4 regions of the Halanaerobaculum tunisiense genome follow, and region 4 is predicted to be linked to each of the others. Evidence: riboswitches for the same ligand, from Rfam matches in the RefSeq annotation. Region 4 holds a riboswitch; each other region holds the start of a gene.
The links. A riboswitch is a leader RNA that binds a small molecule or an ion and turns the genes downstream of it on or off. The one in region 4 is predicted to bind S-adenosylmethionine.
Positions count from the first base shown of each region.

Region 1: linked by a shared signal. The riboswitch ahead of metK (methionine adenosyltransferase) and the one ahead of ACYQ3D_RS09370 (methionine ABC transporter ATP-binding protein) in region 4 are both predicted to bind S-adenosylmethionine.
Region 2: linked by a shared signal. The riboswitch ahead of ACYQ3D_RS08815 (O-acetylhomoserine aminocarboxypropyltransferase/cysteine synthase family protein) and the one ahead of ACYQ3D_RS09370 (methionine ABC transporter ATP-binding protein) in region 4 are both predicted to bind S-adenosylmethionine.
Region 3: linked by a shared signal. The riboswitch ahead of ACYQ3D_RS08980 (hypothetical protein) and the one ahead of ACYQ3D_RS09370 (methionine ABC transporter ATP-binding protein) in region 4 are both predicted to bind S-adenosylmethionine.

Region 1 is NZ_BAAHYI010000003.1:78,549-83,524, forward strand. Features, by position in the region: gene ACYQ3D_RS03390 (hypothetical protein) at 1-216, shown strand, start outside; gene ACYQ3D_RS03395 (D-2-hydroxyacid dehydrogenase) at 250-1,212, opposite strand; gene metK (methionine adenosyltransferase) at 1,469-2,647, opposite strand; SAM riboswitch class I at 2,874-2,972, opposite strand; gene ACYQ3D_RS03405 (GerAB/ArcD/ProY family transporter) at 3,034-4,113, opposite strand; gene ACYQ3D_RS03410 (ECF transporter S component) at 4,349-4,912, opposite strand.
Region 2 is NZ_BAAHYI010000009.1:23,206-28,181, reverse strand. Features, by position in the region: gene ACYQ3D_RS08825 (type I phosphomannose isomerase catalytic subunit) at 1-938, opposite strand, end outside; gene ACYQ3D_RS08820 (hypothetical protein) at 1,026-1,331, opposite strand; gene ACYQ3D_RS08815 (O-acetylhomoserine aminocarboxypropyltransferase/cysteine synthase family protein) at 1,387-2,583, opposite strand; SAM riboswitch class I at 2,648-2,750, opposite strand; gene ACYQ3D_RS08810 (DUF6897 domain-containing protein) at 2,803-2,991, opposite strand; gene ACYQ3D_RS08805 (hypothetical protein) at 3,183-3,980, shown strand; gene ACYQ3D_RS08800 (hypothetical protein) at 4,039-4,976, shown strand, end outside.
Region 3 is NZ_BAAHYI010000009.1:60,563-65,538, forward strand. Features, by position in the region: gene ACYQ3D_RS08970 (aldose epimerase family protein) at 1-548, opposite strand, end outside; gene ACYQ3D_RS08975 (ArsR/SmtB family transcription factor) at 791-1,723, opposite strand; SAM riboswitch class I at 1,884-2,064, shown strand; gene ACYQ3D_RS08980 (hypothetical protein) at 2,107-2,799, shown strand; gene ACYQ3D_RS08985 (homocysteine S-methyltransferase family protein) at 2,953-4,976, shown strand, end outside.
Region 4 is NZ_BAAHYI010000010.1:33,216-38,191, reverse strand. Features, by position in the region: gene ACYQ3D_RS09385 (cell wall hydrolase) at 1-143, shown strand, start outside; gene ACYQ3D_RS09380 (MetQ/NlpA family ABC transporter substrate-binding protein) at 205-1,017, opposite strand; gene ACYQ3D_RS09375 (methionine ABC transporter permease) at 1,122-1,760, opposite strand; gene ACYQ3D_RS09370 (methionine ABC transporter ATP-binding protein) at 1,765-2,817, opposite strand; SAM riboswitch class I at 2,913-3,020, opposite strand; gene ACYQ3D_RS09365 (TIGR03905 family TSCPD domain-containing protein) at 3,114-3,356, opposite strand; gene ACYQ3D_RS09360 (heavy metal translocating P-type ATPase) at 3,440-4,976, opposite strand, start outside.

The DNA of each region.
Region 1 (4,976 bases), on a different contig from region 4:
TTACCTACTGATAGTCATAAATTAATCAATGCTACCTATAAACAGACAAGAAAAAAATTAACTGAATGGATTGCAAATAAAACTGAACCACAAAAATTAGTATCTCAGCCTACATTAAAAAATCTACAATTAGAAATAACTGAACTTTTCTTAGAACAAGGTCGTTATTTCAAAGAACAAAACACCTTACAACCTACTATCAATCTCCAAGGGTAAAGCCCGGGAGATCCCGGGCCAACTTTCTAACTTTTAGTAACCTTCCTCAAAATCAACTACATTCTCCAATTCTTCTCCCTGTAGATAATGTTTTAGGTTTTCACTAAAGATATTGAAACTTCTAACTCGATTAGTTGGTGAAGACCCAGCATGATGAGGAGTTAATAACAGATTTGATAAGTCCCATAATGGACTATCCTCAGGTAATGGTTCCGGAGTAGTAACATCCAATCCAGCTCCTGCTATCCAACCTTCAGTTAAGGCCTGTAGCAAAGCAGATTGATCTATTAAACCTCCTCTACCAACATTAACAAGAAAAGCATCCTCTTTCATCAATTGCAATTCTTCAGTTCCAATTAAACCTTTTGTTTCTTCGGTGATCGGTAAAGCTAATACTATATAATCTGACTCCTGTAAAACCTGATTAAGTCCTGTAGTATCATAAGCTTGATCAACATAATCCGGTACCTGATCCACACTTTTTTCTACTGTTACTACTCTAGCTCCCCAAGCATGAGCTCGCCAAGCAACTTGTGTTCCTATATCTCCTAAGCCAATAATTCCTAACTGAGACTTAGCCAGGTCTTTAGTAACTTCTAAAGGTTGCCACTCTTTCTTTCCTTGTTGTTCTAGATACTGAGGTAAATTCCGATTAAAAGCTAAAATTAAGCTAAACACATGTTCGGCAATCGGAAGACCATACACCCCACTAGAATTAGTCAAAATCACATCTTGATTAGGATACAAATCCCGGTCAACAAACTCACTTGCTCCAGCACTAGGTAAATGTAGCCACTGTAAGTTTTTAGCTTCTGCTAATTGCTCCTCCTTTGGCCAACCAAAAATAACTTCTGCCTGCTGAATCAGCTCCCTAGTAACCTGACCTGGTCCAACCTCTGTTAGCTTAATTGAAGAATCTAATTCTTCCAGACTAGATAATTGTTGAGTAGTAAAATCATGATCAAACATCATAAGAATCTCTAATTTTTCTGGCACCTTATCCCTCCCTTTATTATAGTTTACAACAAATACAGTCTATAGTCATTATTCTCCTGATTAGCTGTGTGCTATGAGTTATGAGTCGTGAGCAAATTCAAAATCATAAATACAGTTCAAATCTCTTTAAAGGTTTTGAATTAGCTCATAGCACACGACACATAGCAGACAGCTAATAGCTATTGCCAGAAAGTATCACTTAAAACGATATTTAAAATAATAAATACCGCCCTACTAACAGGCGGCATCACTTAACTTATAAATTTGCTTTTTCTTTTAAACTAACAGCTTTATCAGTCCGTTCCCAAGGTAAATCCAAATCAGGCCGACCAAAGTGACCATAAGCAGCTGTAGACTGATAGATAGGCTGGTTTAAAGCAAGATCTGTAATAATCTGCCCCGGCCGTAAATCAAATTCCTGCTCAATTAAATTTTCAATTTTGCTTTCAGCAATCTTAGCCGTACCAAAAGTATCAACCATAATTGATACTGGCTGAGCTACTCCAATAGCATAAGATAGCTGTACTTCACATTTATCTGCTAAGCCTGCAGCTACTATATTCTTCGCTACATAACGAGCTGCATAAGAAGCAGACCGATCTACTTTAGTAGCATCTTTACCAGAGAAAGCTCCTCCCCCATGACGAGCACTACCCCCATAGGTATCAACGATTATCTTTCTACCTGTTAAGCCAGCATCTCCCTGGGGACCACCAATTACAAAACGTCCAGTAGGATTAATATAATATGTAGTATCTTCATCTAACAACTCATCAGCAATTACAGGCTTGATTATCTCAGCAATCACATCTTTTCTTAGTTTCTCCAAGCCAATATCAGGATGATGTTGAGTCGAAACTACCACAGCATCAGCCCTCACTGGTTGATCATCTTCATACTCTATTGTTACCTGTGTCTTACCATCAGGTCGCAAATAATCCAGTGGTCCTTCTCTTCTTACTTCTGCTAACTTCCGGGCCAACTTATGAGATAGGGTAATCGGCAACGGCATCAATTCTTCTGTCTCATCAGTAGCATAGCCAAACATAATACCTTGATCTCCTGCCCCAATCTCCTCAGCTTCTCCTTTTTCAGCCTCTAGTGCTTCATTAACTCCTTGAGCAATATCAGGTGATTGTTCATCAATTGATGTTAATACAGCGCAAGTTGCCCCATCAAAGCCATACTTGGCTCTAGTATAACCGATATCCTTAATCGTCTTCCGGGCAATTTTAGGAATATCTACATAACATTCAGTAGAAATTTCTCCTGCAATTAGTACCATCCCTGTAGTTACTGTAGTCTCACAAGCTACTCTAGCCTGGGGATCCTTAGCTAAAATAGCATCCAAAATAGCATCAGAAATCTGATCTGCTACTTTATCTGGATGTCCTTCTGTAACTGATTCTGAAGTAAAAAAACTTCTCTCTGTCATATTAATAACTCCTTTCTCCACAACGAGATCTAATAGTGTTTCACTTTTTAATAAAAAATAACTAACAAAAATTCAACAGCTAGTTCGGAAAAAAGCTTACTTGCAAGCTTTCCGGAATGAATTTTAAGATTGCAGAGATTAAAGTGTAACTTTATAAAGTTACACTTTATATCAAAAAAATCAAATAAAAAACTCTCCTAAATACAGGAGAGATAGCAAACTGACTAATACATCTCCCCAGTGATCTGGCAGGAATTAGCACCTTTCCTAAATAGGCGGTTGCTGAGCTTCATCGGGCCTGTCCCTCCACTACTCGTGATGCATTACCTTATTCTTTTTTTGTCACTATAATCCTATCATAACCACAAGATTATGTCAATCACCAATTAATTTCTGCCTGCTTTATTACCTAAGAATAAATAAATTATCATAAATAAGATCGGTAAAGGTAAATAAAAATAAATTATTTCAGCAAAAACAATATTTCTTATGATAGCTTCTAAATACACGTCTTTATATTGAAATAAAGAAAATGAACCAATAAAGACTGCAATAGGAATAATAATACTTTTATCATTTCTTAGTTCAAACCACTCTACAACTACTTTATGACCAACAAAATAAAAAATACCTAATTTTAATGCTGCTCCAACCACCCAAGTTGAAAAAACAATAATTTCTAATCCTCTAATACCAAATTTAATTATATCATAAAAAGGAAAAGTCAAATTAGCAACTAAATCAACCCCTAACAAACTTACAGACAATATATATAACATAATAGTTATTAATTGAATAACTAAATTACTCCCTAAACTATAATAAATAACTTTAGATTTATCTTTAAAATAAGGCTTGAGCATTAATAACAAATTAGGAACTAATAAAAACCAATTACTAGGAAAGATACTTCCTCGCACTATTGTCAGCAGATCAAATTCTACTGGTTGCAGACGCTTAAAATCCAATACACCTGGGTTTAAAAGTATAAGTAAAAAAGAAATCATAATCATAGCAAGCACAGCTATCATACCTAAGTGAACAACTCTTGCTAGCGATTCAATACCTACATAGACTAAATAAACTGCCAACCCACTTAAGATCAGATAAATAAAACCATAGGATATACTAGGCATCACAAATTTAATATAATAAGCCTCTTCAAATAATATAAAGCCTGCATCATATAAAATTATAATCATATAAGGCACAACTACTAATTTCCCTAATATTGGCCCTAATAACTTTTTACAATCTTGGACAATAGTTTGATTAGAAAAATTAAAACTCAACTTTAAAGTGAAATACTGTAATATACCTCCCAATCCCCCCGCTACCATAACTAATACCCAGCCTAATTGCTTGCCGTCTTCAGCTAATCCAGCAGCTGCTGTTAAAATAAGTGTTGGTAAAACAATTGCTAAGCAGATATAAAACACTTGATTTGCAGTTATCTTTTTCTTCATCTAATCACCTAATTATATAATCGATGCTATGATTAGTTTTATTAAGTAATTAAATATTATACAAAATATACTACATTTTTCATAACTTAATTGCTATAGAGTATTTCCTCTCTTAACTACTAGATAAGAGTGAGAAAGCTCTTACCTAATACACTACAAAAATTACACTTTATATCAAAATTATTTTAGTAAATAAAATGATCTCTTGCTCCCCCTAATAATATAGCTTGTTTTATTAAACATTATCAACTGAATCGACAGTAGAATATAATAAACCCCTTCTTCGTAAGAAATTGGCTAATCTTTTATAGACTAATAATGTAACTCCTGAGTTGATAAATGCCTTACTTAAATTAAAGGGGATAATTCCTGGTAGTAACATCTTAAGTGTCTTCACATATGGAATTCCATAGAAGATAGGATTTAAAACTAAATTAGCTATACTCATAACCCCTGTCATAGTAAGAGATCCACAAACTAGTCCTAAAATAGCTCCCTTTATATTATGAAACTTTTTATAAATATACCCTGCTACTCCAACTAAACAGCCAGTAGCTAAAAAATGCATAACAGCTCCAAAAGGGCCTCCTAGCCCTGTAAATAAAGACATCATTATTGATAAAACTACTGTAGCTGTTACAGCTGGAATTGGCCCGTATAAAAAAGTAATAATTAAAAGTGGTATATCACCTGGTTCATAAATCAAAAATGGTTGAAACAATGGAAATCGAACTGCTATCATTAATATTAGTGACATTGCTACTAATACCCCTATGTTGGTTATTTTTCTAATATCCATTTTAATCCTCCTTTTAAATTTATCAATCCAAAATAAAAATCCTGGATCAACTCCAGGATGACTA
Region 2 (4,976 bases), on a different contig from region 4:
CCTTCAATCTCATAATTACCTAGACTAGCTGGAATCAAGACTGTCTCTCCTGCAGTTAAACTTATATTACCATCTTGATATACTATATTGCTTTCTCCTTCTAAGCCCATTAAAACATAAAATCTATCTCCTTGAGCACTAGTTTGATAACTATCATCAATATCTAATGTCTCGGTAATAAAATAAGGACAAGCTACTAACATCTCCCTAGTAACTCCTGCTTCTTCTATCTCTAAGCCTTCTACTTTACTAGGTGGCGTATTCCCAAATTCAATCACATCCAAAGCAGAATCAATATGTAATTCTCGCGATGTTCCATCCTGTCCTACTCTATCCCAATCATAAACTCGATAAGTAGTATCCGAATTCTGTTGGATTTCAGCTAGTAAAATCCCTTCTTCTATAGCATGAACTGTCCCAGTAGGAATAAATAAAACATCACCAGCTTCCACTTCAACTTCTACCAAATCCCCTTCTAATTCTCCAGCTTCAATATCAGCAGCAAATTTCTCTCTAGTAACTGTAGGTTGGATACCATAAACTAACTTAGCACCCTCTTCAGCAGTAAGTACATACCACATTTCTGTCTTCCCTAATTCTCCTTCTTCTTGCCTAGCTGCATATTCATTATCGGGGTGAACTTGAACTGATAATTTATCATTAGCATCCAGTAACTTGATTAACAAAGGAAACTTTTGATAATCTTCTGCTTGTGCTTCCTCTCCTAAGATTTTAACCCCTGCTTGTTCAATAACCTCCATTAATTCTTGGCCAGCAAACTCTCCATTAGTTATTTGGCTACTACCATTCTTATGAGCAGCAACTTCCCAACTTTCTCCGATTGAATCACTAGATAAATCTCTACCAAACTCAGTAGCTAAAGCACTACCACCCCAGATTTTTTCTTTATAAACTGGTTCAAATTTTAAGGGATACATCCTATCATCCTTTCTAGCTAAATATTATAATTCCTCTTTATACATCTTTAAATATAACCTGTGATTTATCCTGCTTAGCTCTATTATTTAAAACAAAGAAACTACAATACTGATAATAAATATAGGCAGACTAATAATTAACAAATTTAATCCTTGTTGCGATTTATCCCTTTCTTCCTTAGTCTTATTTTGTCCAAATTTAAATAAAACTTTATCTTTACAATAAAGAAAAATTCCAGCAGTAAATAATAATAAGAACTCTATAAATAAAGTATCACTAAGTTGGAAACTAGTTATAGGATTGGATTGGAGAAAAGATACTACTATAACTACTAATATACTTATTATAGCAATGATACTCCCCGTTAACAATAATTTATATTCAGACCTCATTTGTTAATATTTAACTCCCTTCTAAACTATAAAAGCCCCCAGATGGGGGCTTAAATTACTTAACTTGAGTAAAAGCTTGTTCTAAATCAGCAATAATATCTGCTGGATCTTCAATCCCTACAGAAACCCGAATTAAATCTTCAGTAATTCCCGCATCTTGTTGTTCTTCTGCAGATAATTGTTCATGGGTAGTAGAAGCAGGGTGGATAATTAAACTTCTTGTATCTCCTATGTTAGCTAATAAGGAACAAAGTTGAACATTATTAACTAAATCTTTACCAGCTGCAAAGCCACCTTGGATACCAAAACAGACCATTCCTCCAAAATTTCGTTGTTGTTTAGCAGCTAACTGATGTTGGGGATGACTCTCTAACCCGGGATATCTAACCCATTTAACTTGCGGATGATCTTCTAACCAACTAGCTACTTTCAAAGCATTTTGAGAATGTTTTTCCATTCTTAAAGATAGTGTTTCTAACCCTTGGATAAATAACCAAGCATTAAAAGGACTCATAGCTGGTCCAGTATCCCGATATCCTTCTGTTCTAGCTTTAGCAATAAAGTCTTGTGGGCCAACTATCACTCCCCCAATAGAACTTCCGTGGCCTCCAATATACTTAGTAGTAGAATGAATTACAATATCAGCACCTAATTTAAGTGGTTGGCAAAGATAAGGTGTATTAAAGGTATTATCAACTACTAACTTTAAATTATGTTCATGGGCTAACTCAGCTACAGCTGCAATATCAACTACATCTAAGGTAGGATTACCTGGAGATTCTAAGTATAAGAACTTAGTATCTTCAGTAATTGCTTGTTCCCAATTTTTAATCTCATGAGGGTCAACAAAGTTGGTTTCAATTCCATACTTAGGTAAAGTTTCGGAGAATAAATGATATGTACCGCCGTAAATATATTTAGAAGCTACAATCTCTCCAGGTCCATCAGACAAAGTTAAAGCTGTTAAATCAATAGCAGCCATACCTGATGATGTAGCTAATCCCGCTTCTGCTCCTTCTAAGTTAGCTAATCTTTCTTCTAACACAGCATTAGTAGGATTTCCAATCCTAGAATAGATATTCCCCTCTTCTTCTAAGGCAAATAAACTGGCAGCATGATCTGCATCATCAAATTCATAGGAAGTTGTCTGATAGATAGGAACTGCTCTTGAATTATTACTATCTTCCTGGGGGTCATAACCTCCGTGTAACGCCTTAGTCTCAAAACTATACTCTTCTTCGCGACTACTCATTGGTAATACCTCCCTTGATTATAAAATAAAAAATCCTCTTCTTATAAGAAGAGGTTAATTACTCTTCTTATCTTTCAATACACTTAGGTATTGCAAGAATTGGCACCTTCCCTATTGGGGGTTGCCGGGCATCTTTGGGCCAGTCCCTCCACCACTCTTGATAAGAGTCAAATATTTGATTTTAAATAATAGTAACATACTTTAATAAAACTGTCAACCCTACTTAATCATCTCTATAGCATTGACATTAACAATTATATAGTCTTCTGTATCATCTTTAATAATTACAATTTCTTGTTCATTATCAGCGGACCCTTCGATAATTTCCCCTGTTATCACTTGCCCTCCCATAGTATAGATAGTCACCTCCACTCCTAACAAATGATTTTTAATAAAACTAACATTCATAATCTATTTCCTCCTTTTCTTATTAAGATATTATGATACTTATCAAAAAATATAATCTATTATTAACATTTTTTTCTATACACCATATTATATAGTGACTCATCGGAAAAAAGACCATTTAACAAAAAGATAAATCCCAGTTCACTCCTGAATTGCATAATATATATTAGTAATTTAACAGGAGGGATAGAATGGATTTTGTAGATGTAAAAAGTTTATTACAAAGCAAACAGTTTGAAGACAATCAAACAACTATAGTAGGACCTATGGAAATCATTTACCCTTCTTCTAAAGAAACAAATCAAAATTTACTAAACGAAGATGAGTCAACAAAACGTGCAGAGTCAGCACTAAAAACAAGTAAAAACCAAGGAGGAGAAAGAATGGCTGAAGAAGATTTAGAGATTCAACAAGTAAATGGTGGTTGTACTGAAGGTACTCCTGATCCAGACTTAGACGAATGTGAAGACTGTGAAGAGATTCCTTTTTGTTGCACCTTAGTTATTCCGGAAGGTTTTGAGATCCCTGACGATGACGAAGAAGACTATATCGAGGAAAACTTTGATCTAGCTGCTTATTTTGTAGACGGCTGTTTTGATTGTCTAGAAATCCCTTGTGCCTTAGAAACTGAAACTTGTGGAGAAATTGCAGTAACTCAACTAGCAATCAAAGGCTGTATTAAAACAATAGGAAGTTTATGTGTAGTTAGTGAATCTGCTCCAGAAGCAGGTTCTCAAGCAGCTGTCTGTTCTGAAGACTTAATCTGTGTTGATCCTGAAGACTTTGATTTGGAAGAAGATGACTTTGTACCTGTTTGTGTAGGTTGCGGTGCTAGTTGTCCTGGCGAAGATGGTACCCTTCGAGTTATTGGGGCTAATGTAGATGATGTCGATGAACTAGATAATGATGACAATGATGATCTTTGTGGCGAGCAAGTTTGGCAAATTGAAGGAACTCTTGAATTTGCTTGTGCACCTGTAAATGACTAATTAGTAGTGTGGGGCAACCCACACTTTTTCTTTCATTTTATTAAAAGGAGGAGGAAATATGAGTCAAAATAGAAGTTGTCCCGAAGGCAACTTAGATCCAGATTTAGACGAATGTGAAGACTGTGAAGAGATTCCTTTTTGTTGCACCTTAGTTATCCCCGAAGGTTTTGAGATACCTGACGATGATGAAGAAGACTATATCGCGGAAAACTTTGATCTAGCTGCTTATTTTGTAGACGGCTGTTTTGATTGTCTAGAAATCTCTTGTGCCTTAGAAACTGAAACTTGTGGAGAAATTGCAGTAACTCAACTAGCAATCAGAGGCTGTATTAAGACCATAGTAAGTTTATGTGTAGTTAGTGAATCTGCTCCAGAAGCAGGTTCTCAAGCAGCTGTCTGCTCTGAAGACTTAATCTGTGTTGATCCTGAAGACTTTGATTTAGAGGAAGATGACTTTGTACCTGTTTGTATAGGTTGTGGTGCTAGTTGTCTTGGCGAAGATGGTACCCTTCGAGTTATTGGGGCTAATGTAGATGAGGTCGATGAACTAGATGATGATGACAATGATGAACTTTGTGGCGAACAAGTTTGGCAAATTGAAGGAACTCTTGAATTTGCTTGCGGTATTGTAGATGATGAAGATAACGGTGACAATGGTGATAATGGTGATGACGAGGAAGTTTGTGAATGTCAAGTAACTACCCCCGGCGGTACTGATACAGAATGTACAATTGATACTCCTGAAGATGTAGAATCAACAGACTGTACTTTAAATATTCAAGTCTGTACGGGATGTAATGTTAACGGTAGTTCAATTGATTATACAAACACTTTTATAGATGATGAAGATAATGAATTTACTGTTTCACTTGCCTACAGTGAAACTGGTGAAGCCCCATCAAATATAGGAGAACTTTGTTCAGTCAGATGTTTTGCCAATGATACCGAAGCAGAAATTAGAGGTTTAGGAAGATGGGTAGAAAATGGTGAAGAACA
Region 3 (4,976 bases), on a different contig from region 4:
ATATCTTTACCCACTGGTTTTAATTTTCTAAAATCAAAGGGGGTATTTACTACTTCTCTTAGTTCCCCAGTAGGAATTGAATTTTCATCTAGACAAATAAATTTGTTAGATTTAAGCTTTAATTTATGATCTAATATATCTCTTTTAGTAGCTCCTGACAAATTAAAATAGGTATGGTTAGTTAAATTAATAATAGTTTCTCTATCAGGTTTACCGCTATATTCTATAATTAATTTATTATTCTGTAATAAATATCTTACTTTAAATTCTACCTTTCCAGGAAAACCTTCTTCTAAATGAGGACTAAAATAAGTTAGTTCTATTCCACTTTCTAATTCTGTTACCTCCCAGATTCTTTTATCTAAACCAATTAATCCACCATGGAGATTATTCTGACCATCATTTTGAGCTAATTTATATACTTTTTCATTTAAAGTAAATTCTGCATTGGCTATTCTTCCTGCATGTCTACCTATTATAGCTCCAAAATAAGGTGACTTTTCTTCATAAGCAGTTATATTATCAAAACCTAAAACTACATTTTCCATTTTGCCTTCCTTATCGGGAGTATAAATTCCTGTTATAATCCCCCCCCATAATTAAGTATATCCACTTCTATCTTTTTATTTATTAATTTGTATTTAAATACTTCTCTTCCATTTTTTAATTTCCCAAATCTTTCTTTATTAATTTTCATTAAATCACCACCTCAACTAAGTTTAGTAAATATTAAAATAAAAAATATTATTAGATCATAAATAAAATCTATAATCTAGTAAAGAATTAATAATTAATCCTTATAAGCATAATGCAAACGCATTATAATATCTTGTTCATAATTACCAAATTTACTCCCAAAAAGATTGATTCCACCAACGTTTCTAGCATCTTCTTTAACTCCTATTTTGAAATTAATAAATTTGTTTTCTTGAATATCTAAGTCTGATATTTTCTTCTTTGATATTTGTTTGCCATCAATATATGTACCTGTATCATCTATTGTCCACACTTTTAATAAACCATATTGAGTTAATCCTGCATTCCACCAATTAGGATTTAGTTTGCCCCGTTTTTCACCAAAGTCACCAGGACAAGTCCAAGTTCCTACCTCAATGCCATTAATCCAAATTGTAATATCAGAAGGCCATTCTTTATTAAAACCAGGAGCTTCAGAACAGATCTCCATGCTTAATTCTAATTTCTTAGTAGTAGAATTAGCAGGTAAATTATTAGGAAACTTATATTTTATATATCCTTGTTCAAACCATAGTAATTGAGCATTACTATGTTCTGGTTCAAAAAAAGACCTTTCATCATCAAGGATACCTACATATCCCTCTTTAGTAGCTATTCCACAAGAAGGTTTAATATCAAAGTCCTTATAATTACCAATTGGCATTGATACTTTGACAAGATTAGCATTAAAATTAACATTCGAGTCTAAAAATCTAATCAAAATACTATCATAAGTGCGTGAACATAACTTTTGTGATCCATGACTACCTGGTTTATAATGAGCTTTAATTAATCCAGCTTCTTCTAATTTTTTTATATTAACAGTAACTGAAGATGGTGGCATATCTAACTTATTAGAAATTTCATTTAAGTTCATTTCATGGCTGTTTAAAAGTTCTAAAATGTTTATTCTTGATTCTGAACTAAGAGCCTTCATAACTTTTATAGTTTCTTCTTTATTTTCTATTTCTAGTATTTTTCCTTGCATGCTAATAACTCCTTTCCAATTTTAATTCTCATATTTTTATTTTAATATATATTAAAATAAATTACAAATAAAAATTGCATTAAGTATCTGAAAAAAATTTTATTTTGACAAATTTTAAATTTGATGTTATACTTGTGGATAATAATTAAATAAAATTTATTCCTTATTCAGAGAGGTGGAGGGACTGGCCCGATGAAGCCCGGCAACCAGTAGTAAATTTTAGTTTGAGCTTAAGATTAAGTTTGAGCCAGAAGTATTATTGCTTAAACTCAGCCTTAAACTTAAACTTTAAAATACTACAGTGGTGCCAACTCCTGCAGGGTAATTCTGAGAGATAAGGGAAGATGATAACTCCTCTTCTCTCAGCAGAAGAGGTTTTTTTAATGGAGGGGTTAATTATTAGCCAAAAGATAACAGTTAAAATTCCTACAGAAGATGTAAAACAAGAGTTAGGTTACCAAGAACAGACTGAATCAAGTCCCAAAATAGAAAGTATGATTGTTAATACTATAGATTATGCTAGGCCTTTATTAGAACCTAGAGGAAAGTATATCATCTTAGAAAAAATAGAGATTAACCAAGCTAAAGTCAATCTGGCGCAAGGAAAACTTACTTTTCAAAGCCAGGATATAGCTGACTTATTAGCTAACCAAGAAGCAGTTGCTCTCTTAGCAGTAACTATTGGCGATAAAATAGAAAAGAAAGTAGAACAACTCTTTGCTCAGGGCCAACTTACTAAAGCAACTACTTTAGATGCCATTGGTTCAGTGGCAGTAGAAGAGGCAGCTAATCAATTAACTCATAAGATTAAACAAGAGGCTCTAGCTAGAGACCTGCCCTATTTAACTATGAGGTATAGCCCAGGCTACGGAGATTCCACTTTGGATATCCAGCCCCAACTACTTAATTTATTAGCCGGGGCAAATTTAGGGATTACTACTAACCAAAGTTTTTTATTACAACCCCAAAAATCAATCACAGCCTTGATTGGTTTAGGAGTAGAAGAAACTGAGCAGGCAGGTTGTGATTTTGATTGTAGGAATTGTGAATTGGAAAGTTGTATTTATAATAATTGATAATTGAAAATGGAGAATTGATAATTGATAATTAAACTAATAACATCAAATTTATAAATATATTTACAACCAAAATTTTATAAAAAATGGTTTTTAACTCTCAATTATCAATTGTCAATTCTGAATTTTAATAACGAAAGGAGTATATAGTAGATGAGTAGTCTAGTAGATAAATTAGAAGAACAGATTTTAGTATTAGATGGTGCCTTAGGTACCGAACTACAACAGAAAGAACTTCAGGTAGGCGATTGCCCTGAAGAACTTAATTTAATCAACCCGGAAGTACTACAAGAGATCCATCAGAGTTATCTCCAAGCAGGTAGCGATCTAATCCAGACTAATACTTTTGGGGCCAATAGATTTAAGTTAGCTGAGTATGGATTAGCAGACCAAATTAAGGCGATTAATCGCCAAGGAGTTAAGTTGGCCCAAGAAGTAGCTAGTGAAGCCTTTATTTCAGCCTCTATTGGGCCAACTGGTAAATTACTAGAACCAATTGGGGAACTATCCTTTCAAGAAGCTTATGATGCTTTCGCCCACCAAGCCCAGATTCTAGCAGAAGCTGGAGCTGATCTGATTAATATTGAAACAATGACTGACCTACAGGAAGCAAGAGCAGCTGTGATTGCTGTTAAGGAGACCACCTCCCTTCCTGTTATTGTGAACTTAACTTATGAAGAAGAGCTAAAGACAATGACAGGCACAGACCCTGAGACAGCAGTTACTGTTTTTACAGCGCTAGGAGCAGATATAATAGGGGTTAACTGTAGTTTAGGTCCTGCTAAGTTAGTTGATATTATAGAAGCTATGGGCCAACATACCGATCTTCCTCTGTGTGTTCAGCCTAATGCTGGCTTACCAATCTTAGATGAAAATAATGAAACTGTATTCCCTATGTCAGCTGCGGAAATGGCCGATTATATTTCTGACTTTATAGCGGCTGGAGCAAATATAATTGGTGGTTGTTGTGGTTCTACTCCGGAGTACATAAAATTAGTTAAAGAGCAAGTAACAGAAGTTAAACCTAAAAAAAGGACGACTTCTACAGAAGCTAAATTAGCTAGCCGGAGTAAGACGGTAACTATTAGTGATAATCTACCGACGCGGATTATTGGCGAACGGATTAATCCTACTAGTCGCGATGAATTATCCACTCAATTAGCTAAGCAAAATATGGAGCTTGTGGCCCAAGAAGCTACTCAACAACTAAAAGCTGGAGCGGATATCTTAGATGTTAATGTTGGGGTACCTGAAATTGATCAAGCGCAGGCAATGAAGTTGGCCCTGGGAACAGTCCATAATGTAGCTGATATACCTGTCTCTATTGATACAACTGATCAAGAAGTCTTAAAAGCAGGACTCCAACAAGTTGTTGGGAAACCACTAATCAATTCCGTAACTGGTGAACAAGATAGTTTGGATAAAATCTTACCTTTAGCTAAAAAGTATGGAGCAGCAGTTTTAGGATTGACTTTAGATGAAGATGGGATCCCCTCCACTGCTGAAGGACGGTTAGAGATCGCTCAAAAAATTGTTCAGCAAGCTCAAGAAATTGGGATCAGGCGAAAAGACATCTGGATTGATACTTTAGCTTTAGCAGCTAGTGCTGAACAGGATAAAGTCCAAGAAACAATCCGGGCTATTCGGTTGATTAAAGAGAAGTTAGGAGTAGCTACAGTATTAGGAGTGAGTAATATTTCCTATGGTCTACCAGCTAGAGAACAAGTCAATACCACCTATTTAGCTATGGCTATTCAAGCTGGATTAAATGCTCCTATTATGGATCCTACTAGTCAAGCTATGCAGGCTACTTTAAAAGCTAGTGACTTATTAGTAAATCGTGATCCTGCCGGAGATAGATATTTAAGTGCCTATACTAATCAACCAACAGATACAACTAAAGATCCAGCCCAGGAAAATGATCCAGAAGATAGTGATCTAGTAACTCAGATCCACCAGTCTGTATTAGAAGGGGCTAAAGATAATATAAATAAGCAACTAGAACTAGCTTTAGAGAACTGCTCTGCTTTAGAAATTGTTAATCAGGCTTTGATCCCCGGAATTAAAGAAGTAGGTAATAAATATGACGCAGGAACTTATTTCTTACCTCAGTTAATGATGGCAGCCGAAACAATGCAGCAGGCATTTTCTAAGCTAAAACCCCTGTTGGCTGAAGC
Region 4 (4,976 bases):
TCAGAGCTACTTTAGCTGCCCTACGGGGTTGGGATCCAACCTATGGTTGTATTTATTACTATAACCCTGCTAAAGTTACTTCCCGCTGGATCTATTCTAGACAGGTAGTCCGTAGAATTGGTAAACATGTTTTTGCTAGGTAGAATTTACATCAATCACCTAAAGTAAAAAGCATGCCTTTGTAGCAAGGCATGCTTAACTAAGTTAAAATACTGACACAATTGCTCCCTCATATTCCTCTTGGATATAATCTTTTACTTCTTGAGAAGTAAGAGCAGCAGCTAATTTTTTAAGTAACTTATTATTCTTATCTTCGCTCCTAACTGCTAAAACATTTCCATATGGAGAATCGCTTCCTTCCATAATAACTGCATCTTCAGTAGGAACTAAATCGCCTTCTAAAGCATAATTAGTATTGATGATTACTGCTGTAACATCCCCTAAAACTCTAGGTAATTGAGCTGCTGCTAATTCATCAAATTGGAGATCCTTAGGATTCTCCACTATATCAACTGGAGTAGCCTTTAGCCCAGCTTCATCACTTAACTCAATTAAATCAGCAGATTCTAATAGTAATAAAGCTCTTCCTTCATTAGTTGCATCATTAGGAATAGCAATTGTAGATCCTGGCTCTAACTCCTTAAGATCACTAATTTCTTCGGAATAAAGGCCCATTGGTTCTAAATGAACTTTAGTTAAATAAGTTAAATCTAAGTCTCGCTCTTCTTTAAAGTTATTCAGATAAGGCACATGTTGGAAGTAGTTAGCATCAATACTTCCGTCATCTAAAGCAAGATTAGGTGTCACATAATCAGTAAATTCTTTGACTTCCAATTCAATTCCCTCTTCAGCCAATAAAGGTTTAACTACCTGCTTTAGAATCTTTGCATGGGGAGCTGGCGTAGCCCCGATTACTAATTTTTCTTTTTCCTGGGTTGCTTCCTGACTTCCTCCACAACCTACTACTAATGTCGCTATCAATAGAACAGCTACTGCTAAAATAATTCTTTTTCTCATCTTCTCTCCTCCTCATTTTATATAATTTACAGTTTGAAATTTTTAATTAAAAACCTATAATTTACTAATTATTCTAACTGTAAATTGTAAACTGTTAACTAACTTTAACTATGATCTAATCTTTGAGCTAACCAATTACCAAAACTTTGGACTGACTGGACTAGAATAATTAATAAAATAATCGTCTTGATCATAACATCAGTCTGAAACCGATGATAACCATACCGAACTGCAATATCACCTAAGCCACCGGCTCCAATTGCTCCTGCAATAGCTGAAAAACCAATCAGAGTAATCCCTGTAATAGTTAATCCTAAAGTTAAAGATGGTAAAGACTCTGGTAATAAAACCTTACTAATAATCTGCCAGGGAGTAGCTCCCATAGATTGAGCAGCTTCTATAACTCCATTATCAACCCCTTTTAACGAGTTCTCTACAATTCTACCTACAAAAGGAATAGCAGCTATAGTAAGGGGAACAATAGCAGCTGTAGTACCAACTGAAGTCCCTACAACTAAACGGGTGAAGGGAATCAAGGCTACCATTAAAACAATAAAAGGAATTGACCGAGTAATATTAATAATAGTAGTCAAAATTAGATTCAAATACTTATTCTCCAGAATATGTTCTTTATCTGTAACCACTACCCCTACTCCTAAAGGAATACCAAATAAGACAGCTACACACATAGATACACCAACCATATAAATAGTCTCTTGGATTCCTGCCCATAATAAGCCCATATTTTTAGTTAGATAAACTAATAGATTCTGCACCTTCAATCACCTCAATTTTAACTTTTTCCTGTTGTTGAAGATCTTCAATTCCTGTTTTAATCTGCTCTCTATCTCCTGTTAACTCGATAATTAAAGTTCCAAAAGGAGTTCCCTGAATTTTATCAATATTACCGTATAAGATATTAGCATTAACTTGATGAGTATGGACAAAATCAGAGACTATCGGTTCCCCAGCTGAATCACCAGTAAAGCTGATCTTGATTAATCTTCCTTGATCAGGATTATTAACAGTTACTCTTGATAATAACTCCTCGGGAACATTAGCATTAACTACTCGTTGTAAAAAATTCTTAGTTACTGGTTCTTGAGGAGCTGTAAAGATATTAAGGATATCACCTTGTTCTACAATCTTCCCTTCTTCTATGACTGCTACCTGAGTACAGATTTCTTTGATCACTTCCATCTCATGAGTAATTAATACAATAGTAATCCCTAACTGGTGATTAATATCTTGGAGTAACTCTAAAATCGAATGAGTCGTCTCTGGATCCAAAGAAGATGTCGCCTCATCACACAACAACACCTTAGGATCATTAGCTAAAGCACGGGCGATCCCTACTCTCTGTTGTTGACCACCACTTAGCTGACTAGGATAGTTATCAGCCTTATCTGCCAGTCCTACTAACTCTAATAACTCCTCTACTTTAGGATTTATTTCTCTCTTTCCTTTACCAGCAATCTCTAAACAAAAAGCTACATTCTCTGCCACTGTACGTGACTGTAACAGATTAAAGTTTTGGAAGATCATTCCTATCTCTTTTCGTGCCTTTCGTAATTGCGATGTGCTTAATTCTGTTAAATCCTCTCCGTCGACAATAACTTGGCCACTTGTTGGCCGTTCTAGTAAGTTCAGACAACGAATTAAAGTACTTTTTCCAGCCCCACTCGGGCCAATCACTCCAAAAATCTCTCCTGCTGTAACTTCTAAATCAATTCCTTCTAAAGCTGTAACTGGACCTTCTTCACTGTGATATATCTTATCTAGATTCTGAACTTCAATCATAGCTATATCTACTCCTTCTAATTTACTAAATTTAACTAATTTATATTTAAAATAAAAATTCCCCTTCCCATAAGAGAAGAGGTTAATTAACTCCCCTCTTATCTATCAGGAATAACTGCAGGAATTAGCACCGGGTACTTATAAAAGTAAGTACTGGTTGCTGGGCTTCATCGGGCCAGTCCCTCCACCTCTCTCGATAAGAGATTTCTATTAAATTTCAATTAAGTTATAAATATCATAACAGTTGAGTCTTAACTTGTCAAGAGCTATCCAAGGGAAGATCTAGTCAAGCTGTTTTAGAATACCTCTTGTAAAGCTTGACTCAATTGATCAGGACAAGAAGTCTGATTTCTACAAGTAATTCCTTCTAATCTAGCTGCTACCTCTTCTACCTTAGCTCCTTCTACTAAAGCTGCTATACCAGTTGAATTGCCACTACAACCACCTATGAATTCTACTTCCTCAATAATTCCACTATCATTGACTTCAAACTTAATTTCTTGAGCACATACACCATCTGGTTTAAATGTCTTCTTCATTATTAATCCCCCTAATTAAGAATTCTTTTTTTAGTATATAAAAATTATAGCTAATAATCAAATATAATAACCAATGAACTCATCTAAAATTCAGATCTTGTAATCCGCATAGCATTTAAAACAGCCAAAACTGCTACACCTACATCAGCAAAAACTGCCTGCCACATACTAGCCATCCCAAAAGCCCCCATAAGTAACACTATACCTTTAATCCCTAAAGCTAGAATAATATTCTGCCAGACGACCTTCCGAGTGAAATTAGCTACATTAATAGCATCTACTAAACTAGATGGTTGATCCTTCATCAGCACAACATCAGCTGCTTCAATAGCAGCATCAGAGCCTAAACCTCCCATAGCAACACCAATATCTGATCTAGCCAACACTGGAGCATCATTAATACCATCTCCTACAAAAACTAACTTATCACTATCACTTTGGTCTGTAAGCAAGTTCTCTACTTCAGCTAGCTTATCATCTGGTAATAATTCAGCATAATACTGATCTAAATCCAACTGCTCAGCTACACTGCTAGCTACTTGCTGATTATCTCCTGTTAACATAACTATTTTTTTTACACCAAGCTCTTTTAAGCCAGCAATTGCTTCGGCAGAGTCTTCTTTAATCCGGTCATTAATCAGAATATAACCTACATAGCTCCTATCGCAAGCTACATGAATTACTGTTCCTGATTCTTCTGGCGAAGAATAACTAATTCCTTCTGCTTCCATTAATTTATGATTCCCAGCTAAAATTTCCTTCTCCTCTACAACCACATCTAAACCATGACCAGCAATTTCTTGATAACTATCTATATCTTCACTACTGATTTCTGCTCCATCATAAGCTTCTAAGATTGATTCAGCAATTGGATGATTAGAATTAGTCTCTACCTGAGCAGCTAATTCTAACAGTTCTTCCTCTGACCAACCTTCTTCTGGAACCAACTTAGTCACAGCAAAGACACCTTCTGTTAGAGTACCTGTCTTATCCAACACAACTGTCTGAACATTATTTAAGGCTTCTAAATAATTACCTCCTTTAACTAATACCCCTTGTTGAGAAGCGGAACCAATTCCTCCAAAGAATCCTAAAGGAATTGAGACAACTAAAGCACAAGGACAGGAAACAACTAAGAAGATTAAAGCCCGATACAACCAATCACTAAAGACTGCTCCGGAAATAAATAAGGGAGGAATTATAGCTAAAGCTAAAGCCCCAAAAACTACTACTGGAGTATAATAGCGAGCAAACTTAGTAATAAAATTCTCTGTTGGTGCTTTTTCACTAGCTGCATTCTCCACTAAGTCCAATATTTTATTAACAGTTGACTCGCCAAACTCAGAGGTAACTTTAATTGTCAGTAATCCTTCCTGGTTAATAAAACCACTTAAAATCTCTTCACCTGCTGTTATACTACGCGGAACTGATTCACCAGTCAAAGCAGATGTATCCACCATAGATTCCCCAGCAATAACTTCGCCATCTAACGGAACTTTCTCTCCTGGCTTAACTACAATCTCATCTCCTATCTGTACTTCCTCTGGAGCTACTTGCTGCACTTCTCCCTCTTGTTTTAGATTAGCATAATCTGGTCTAATATCTAACAAAGATTCAATA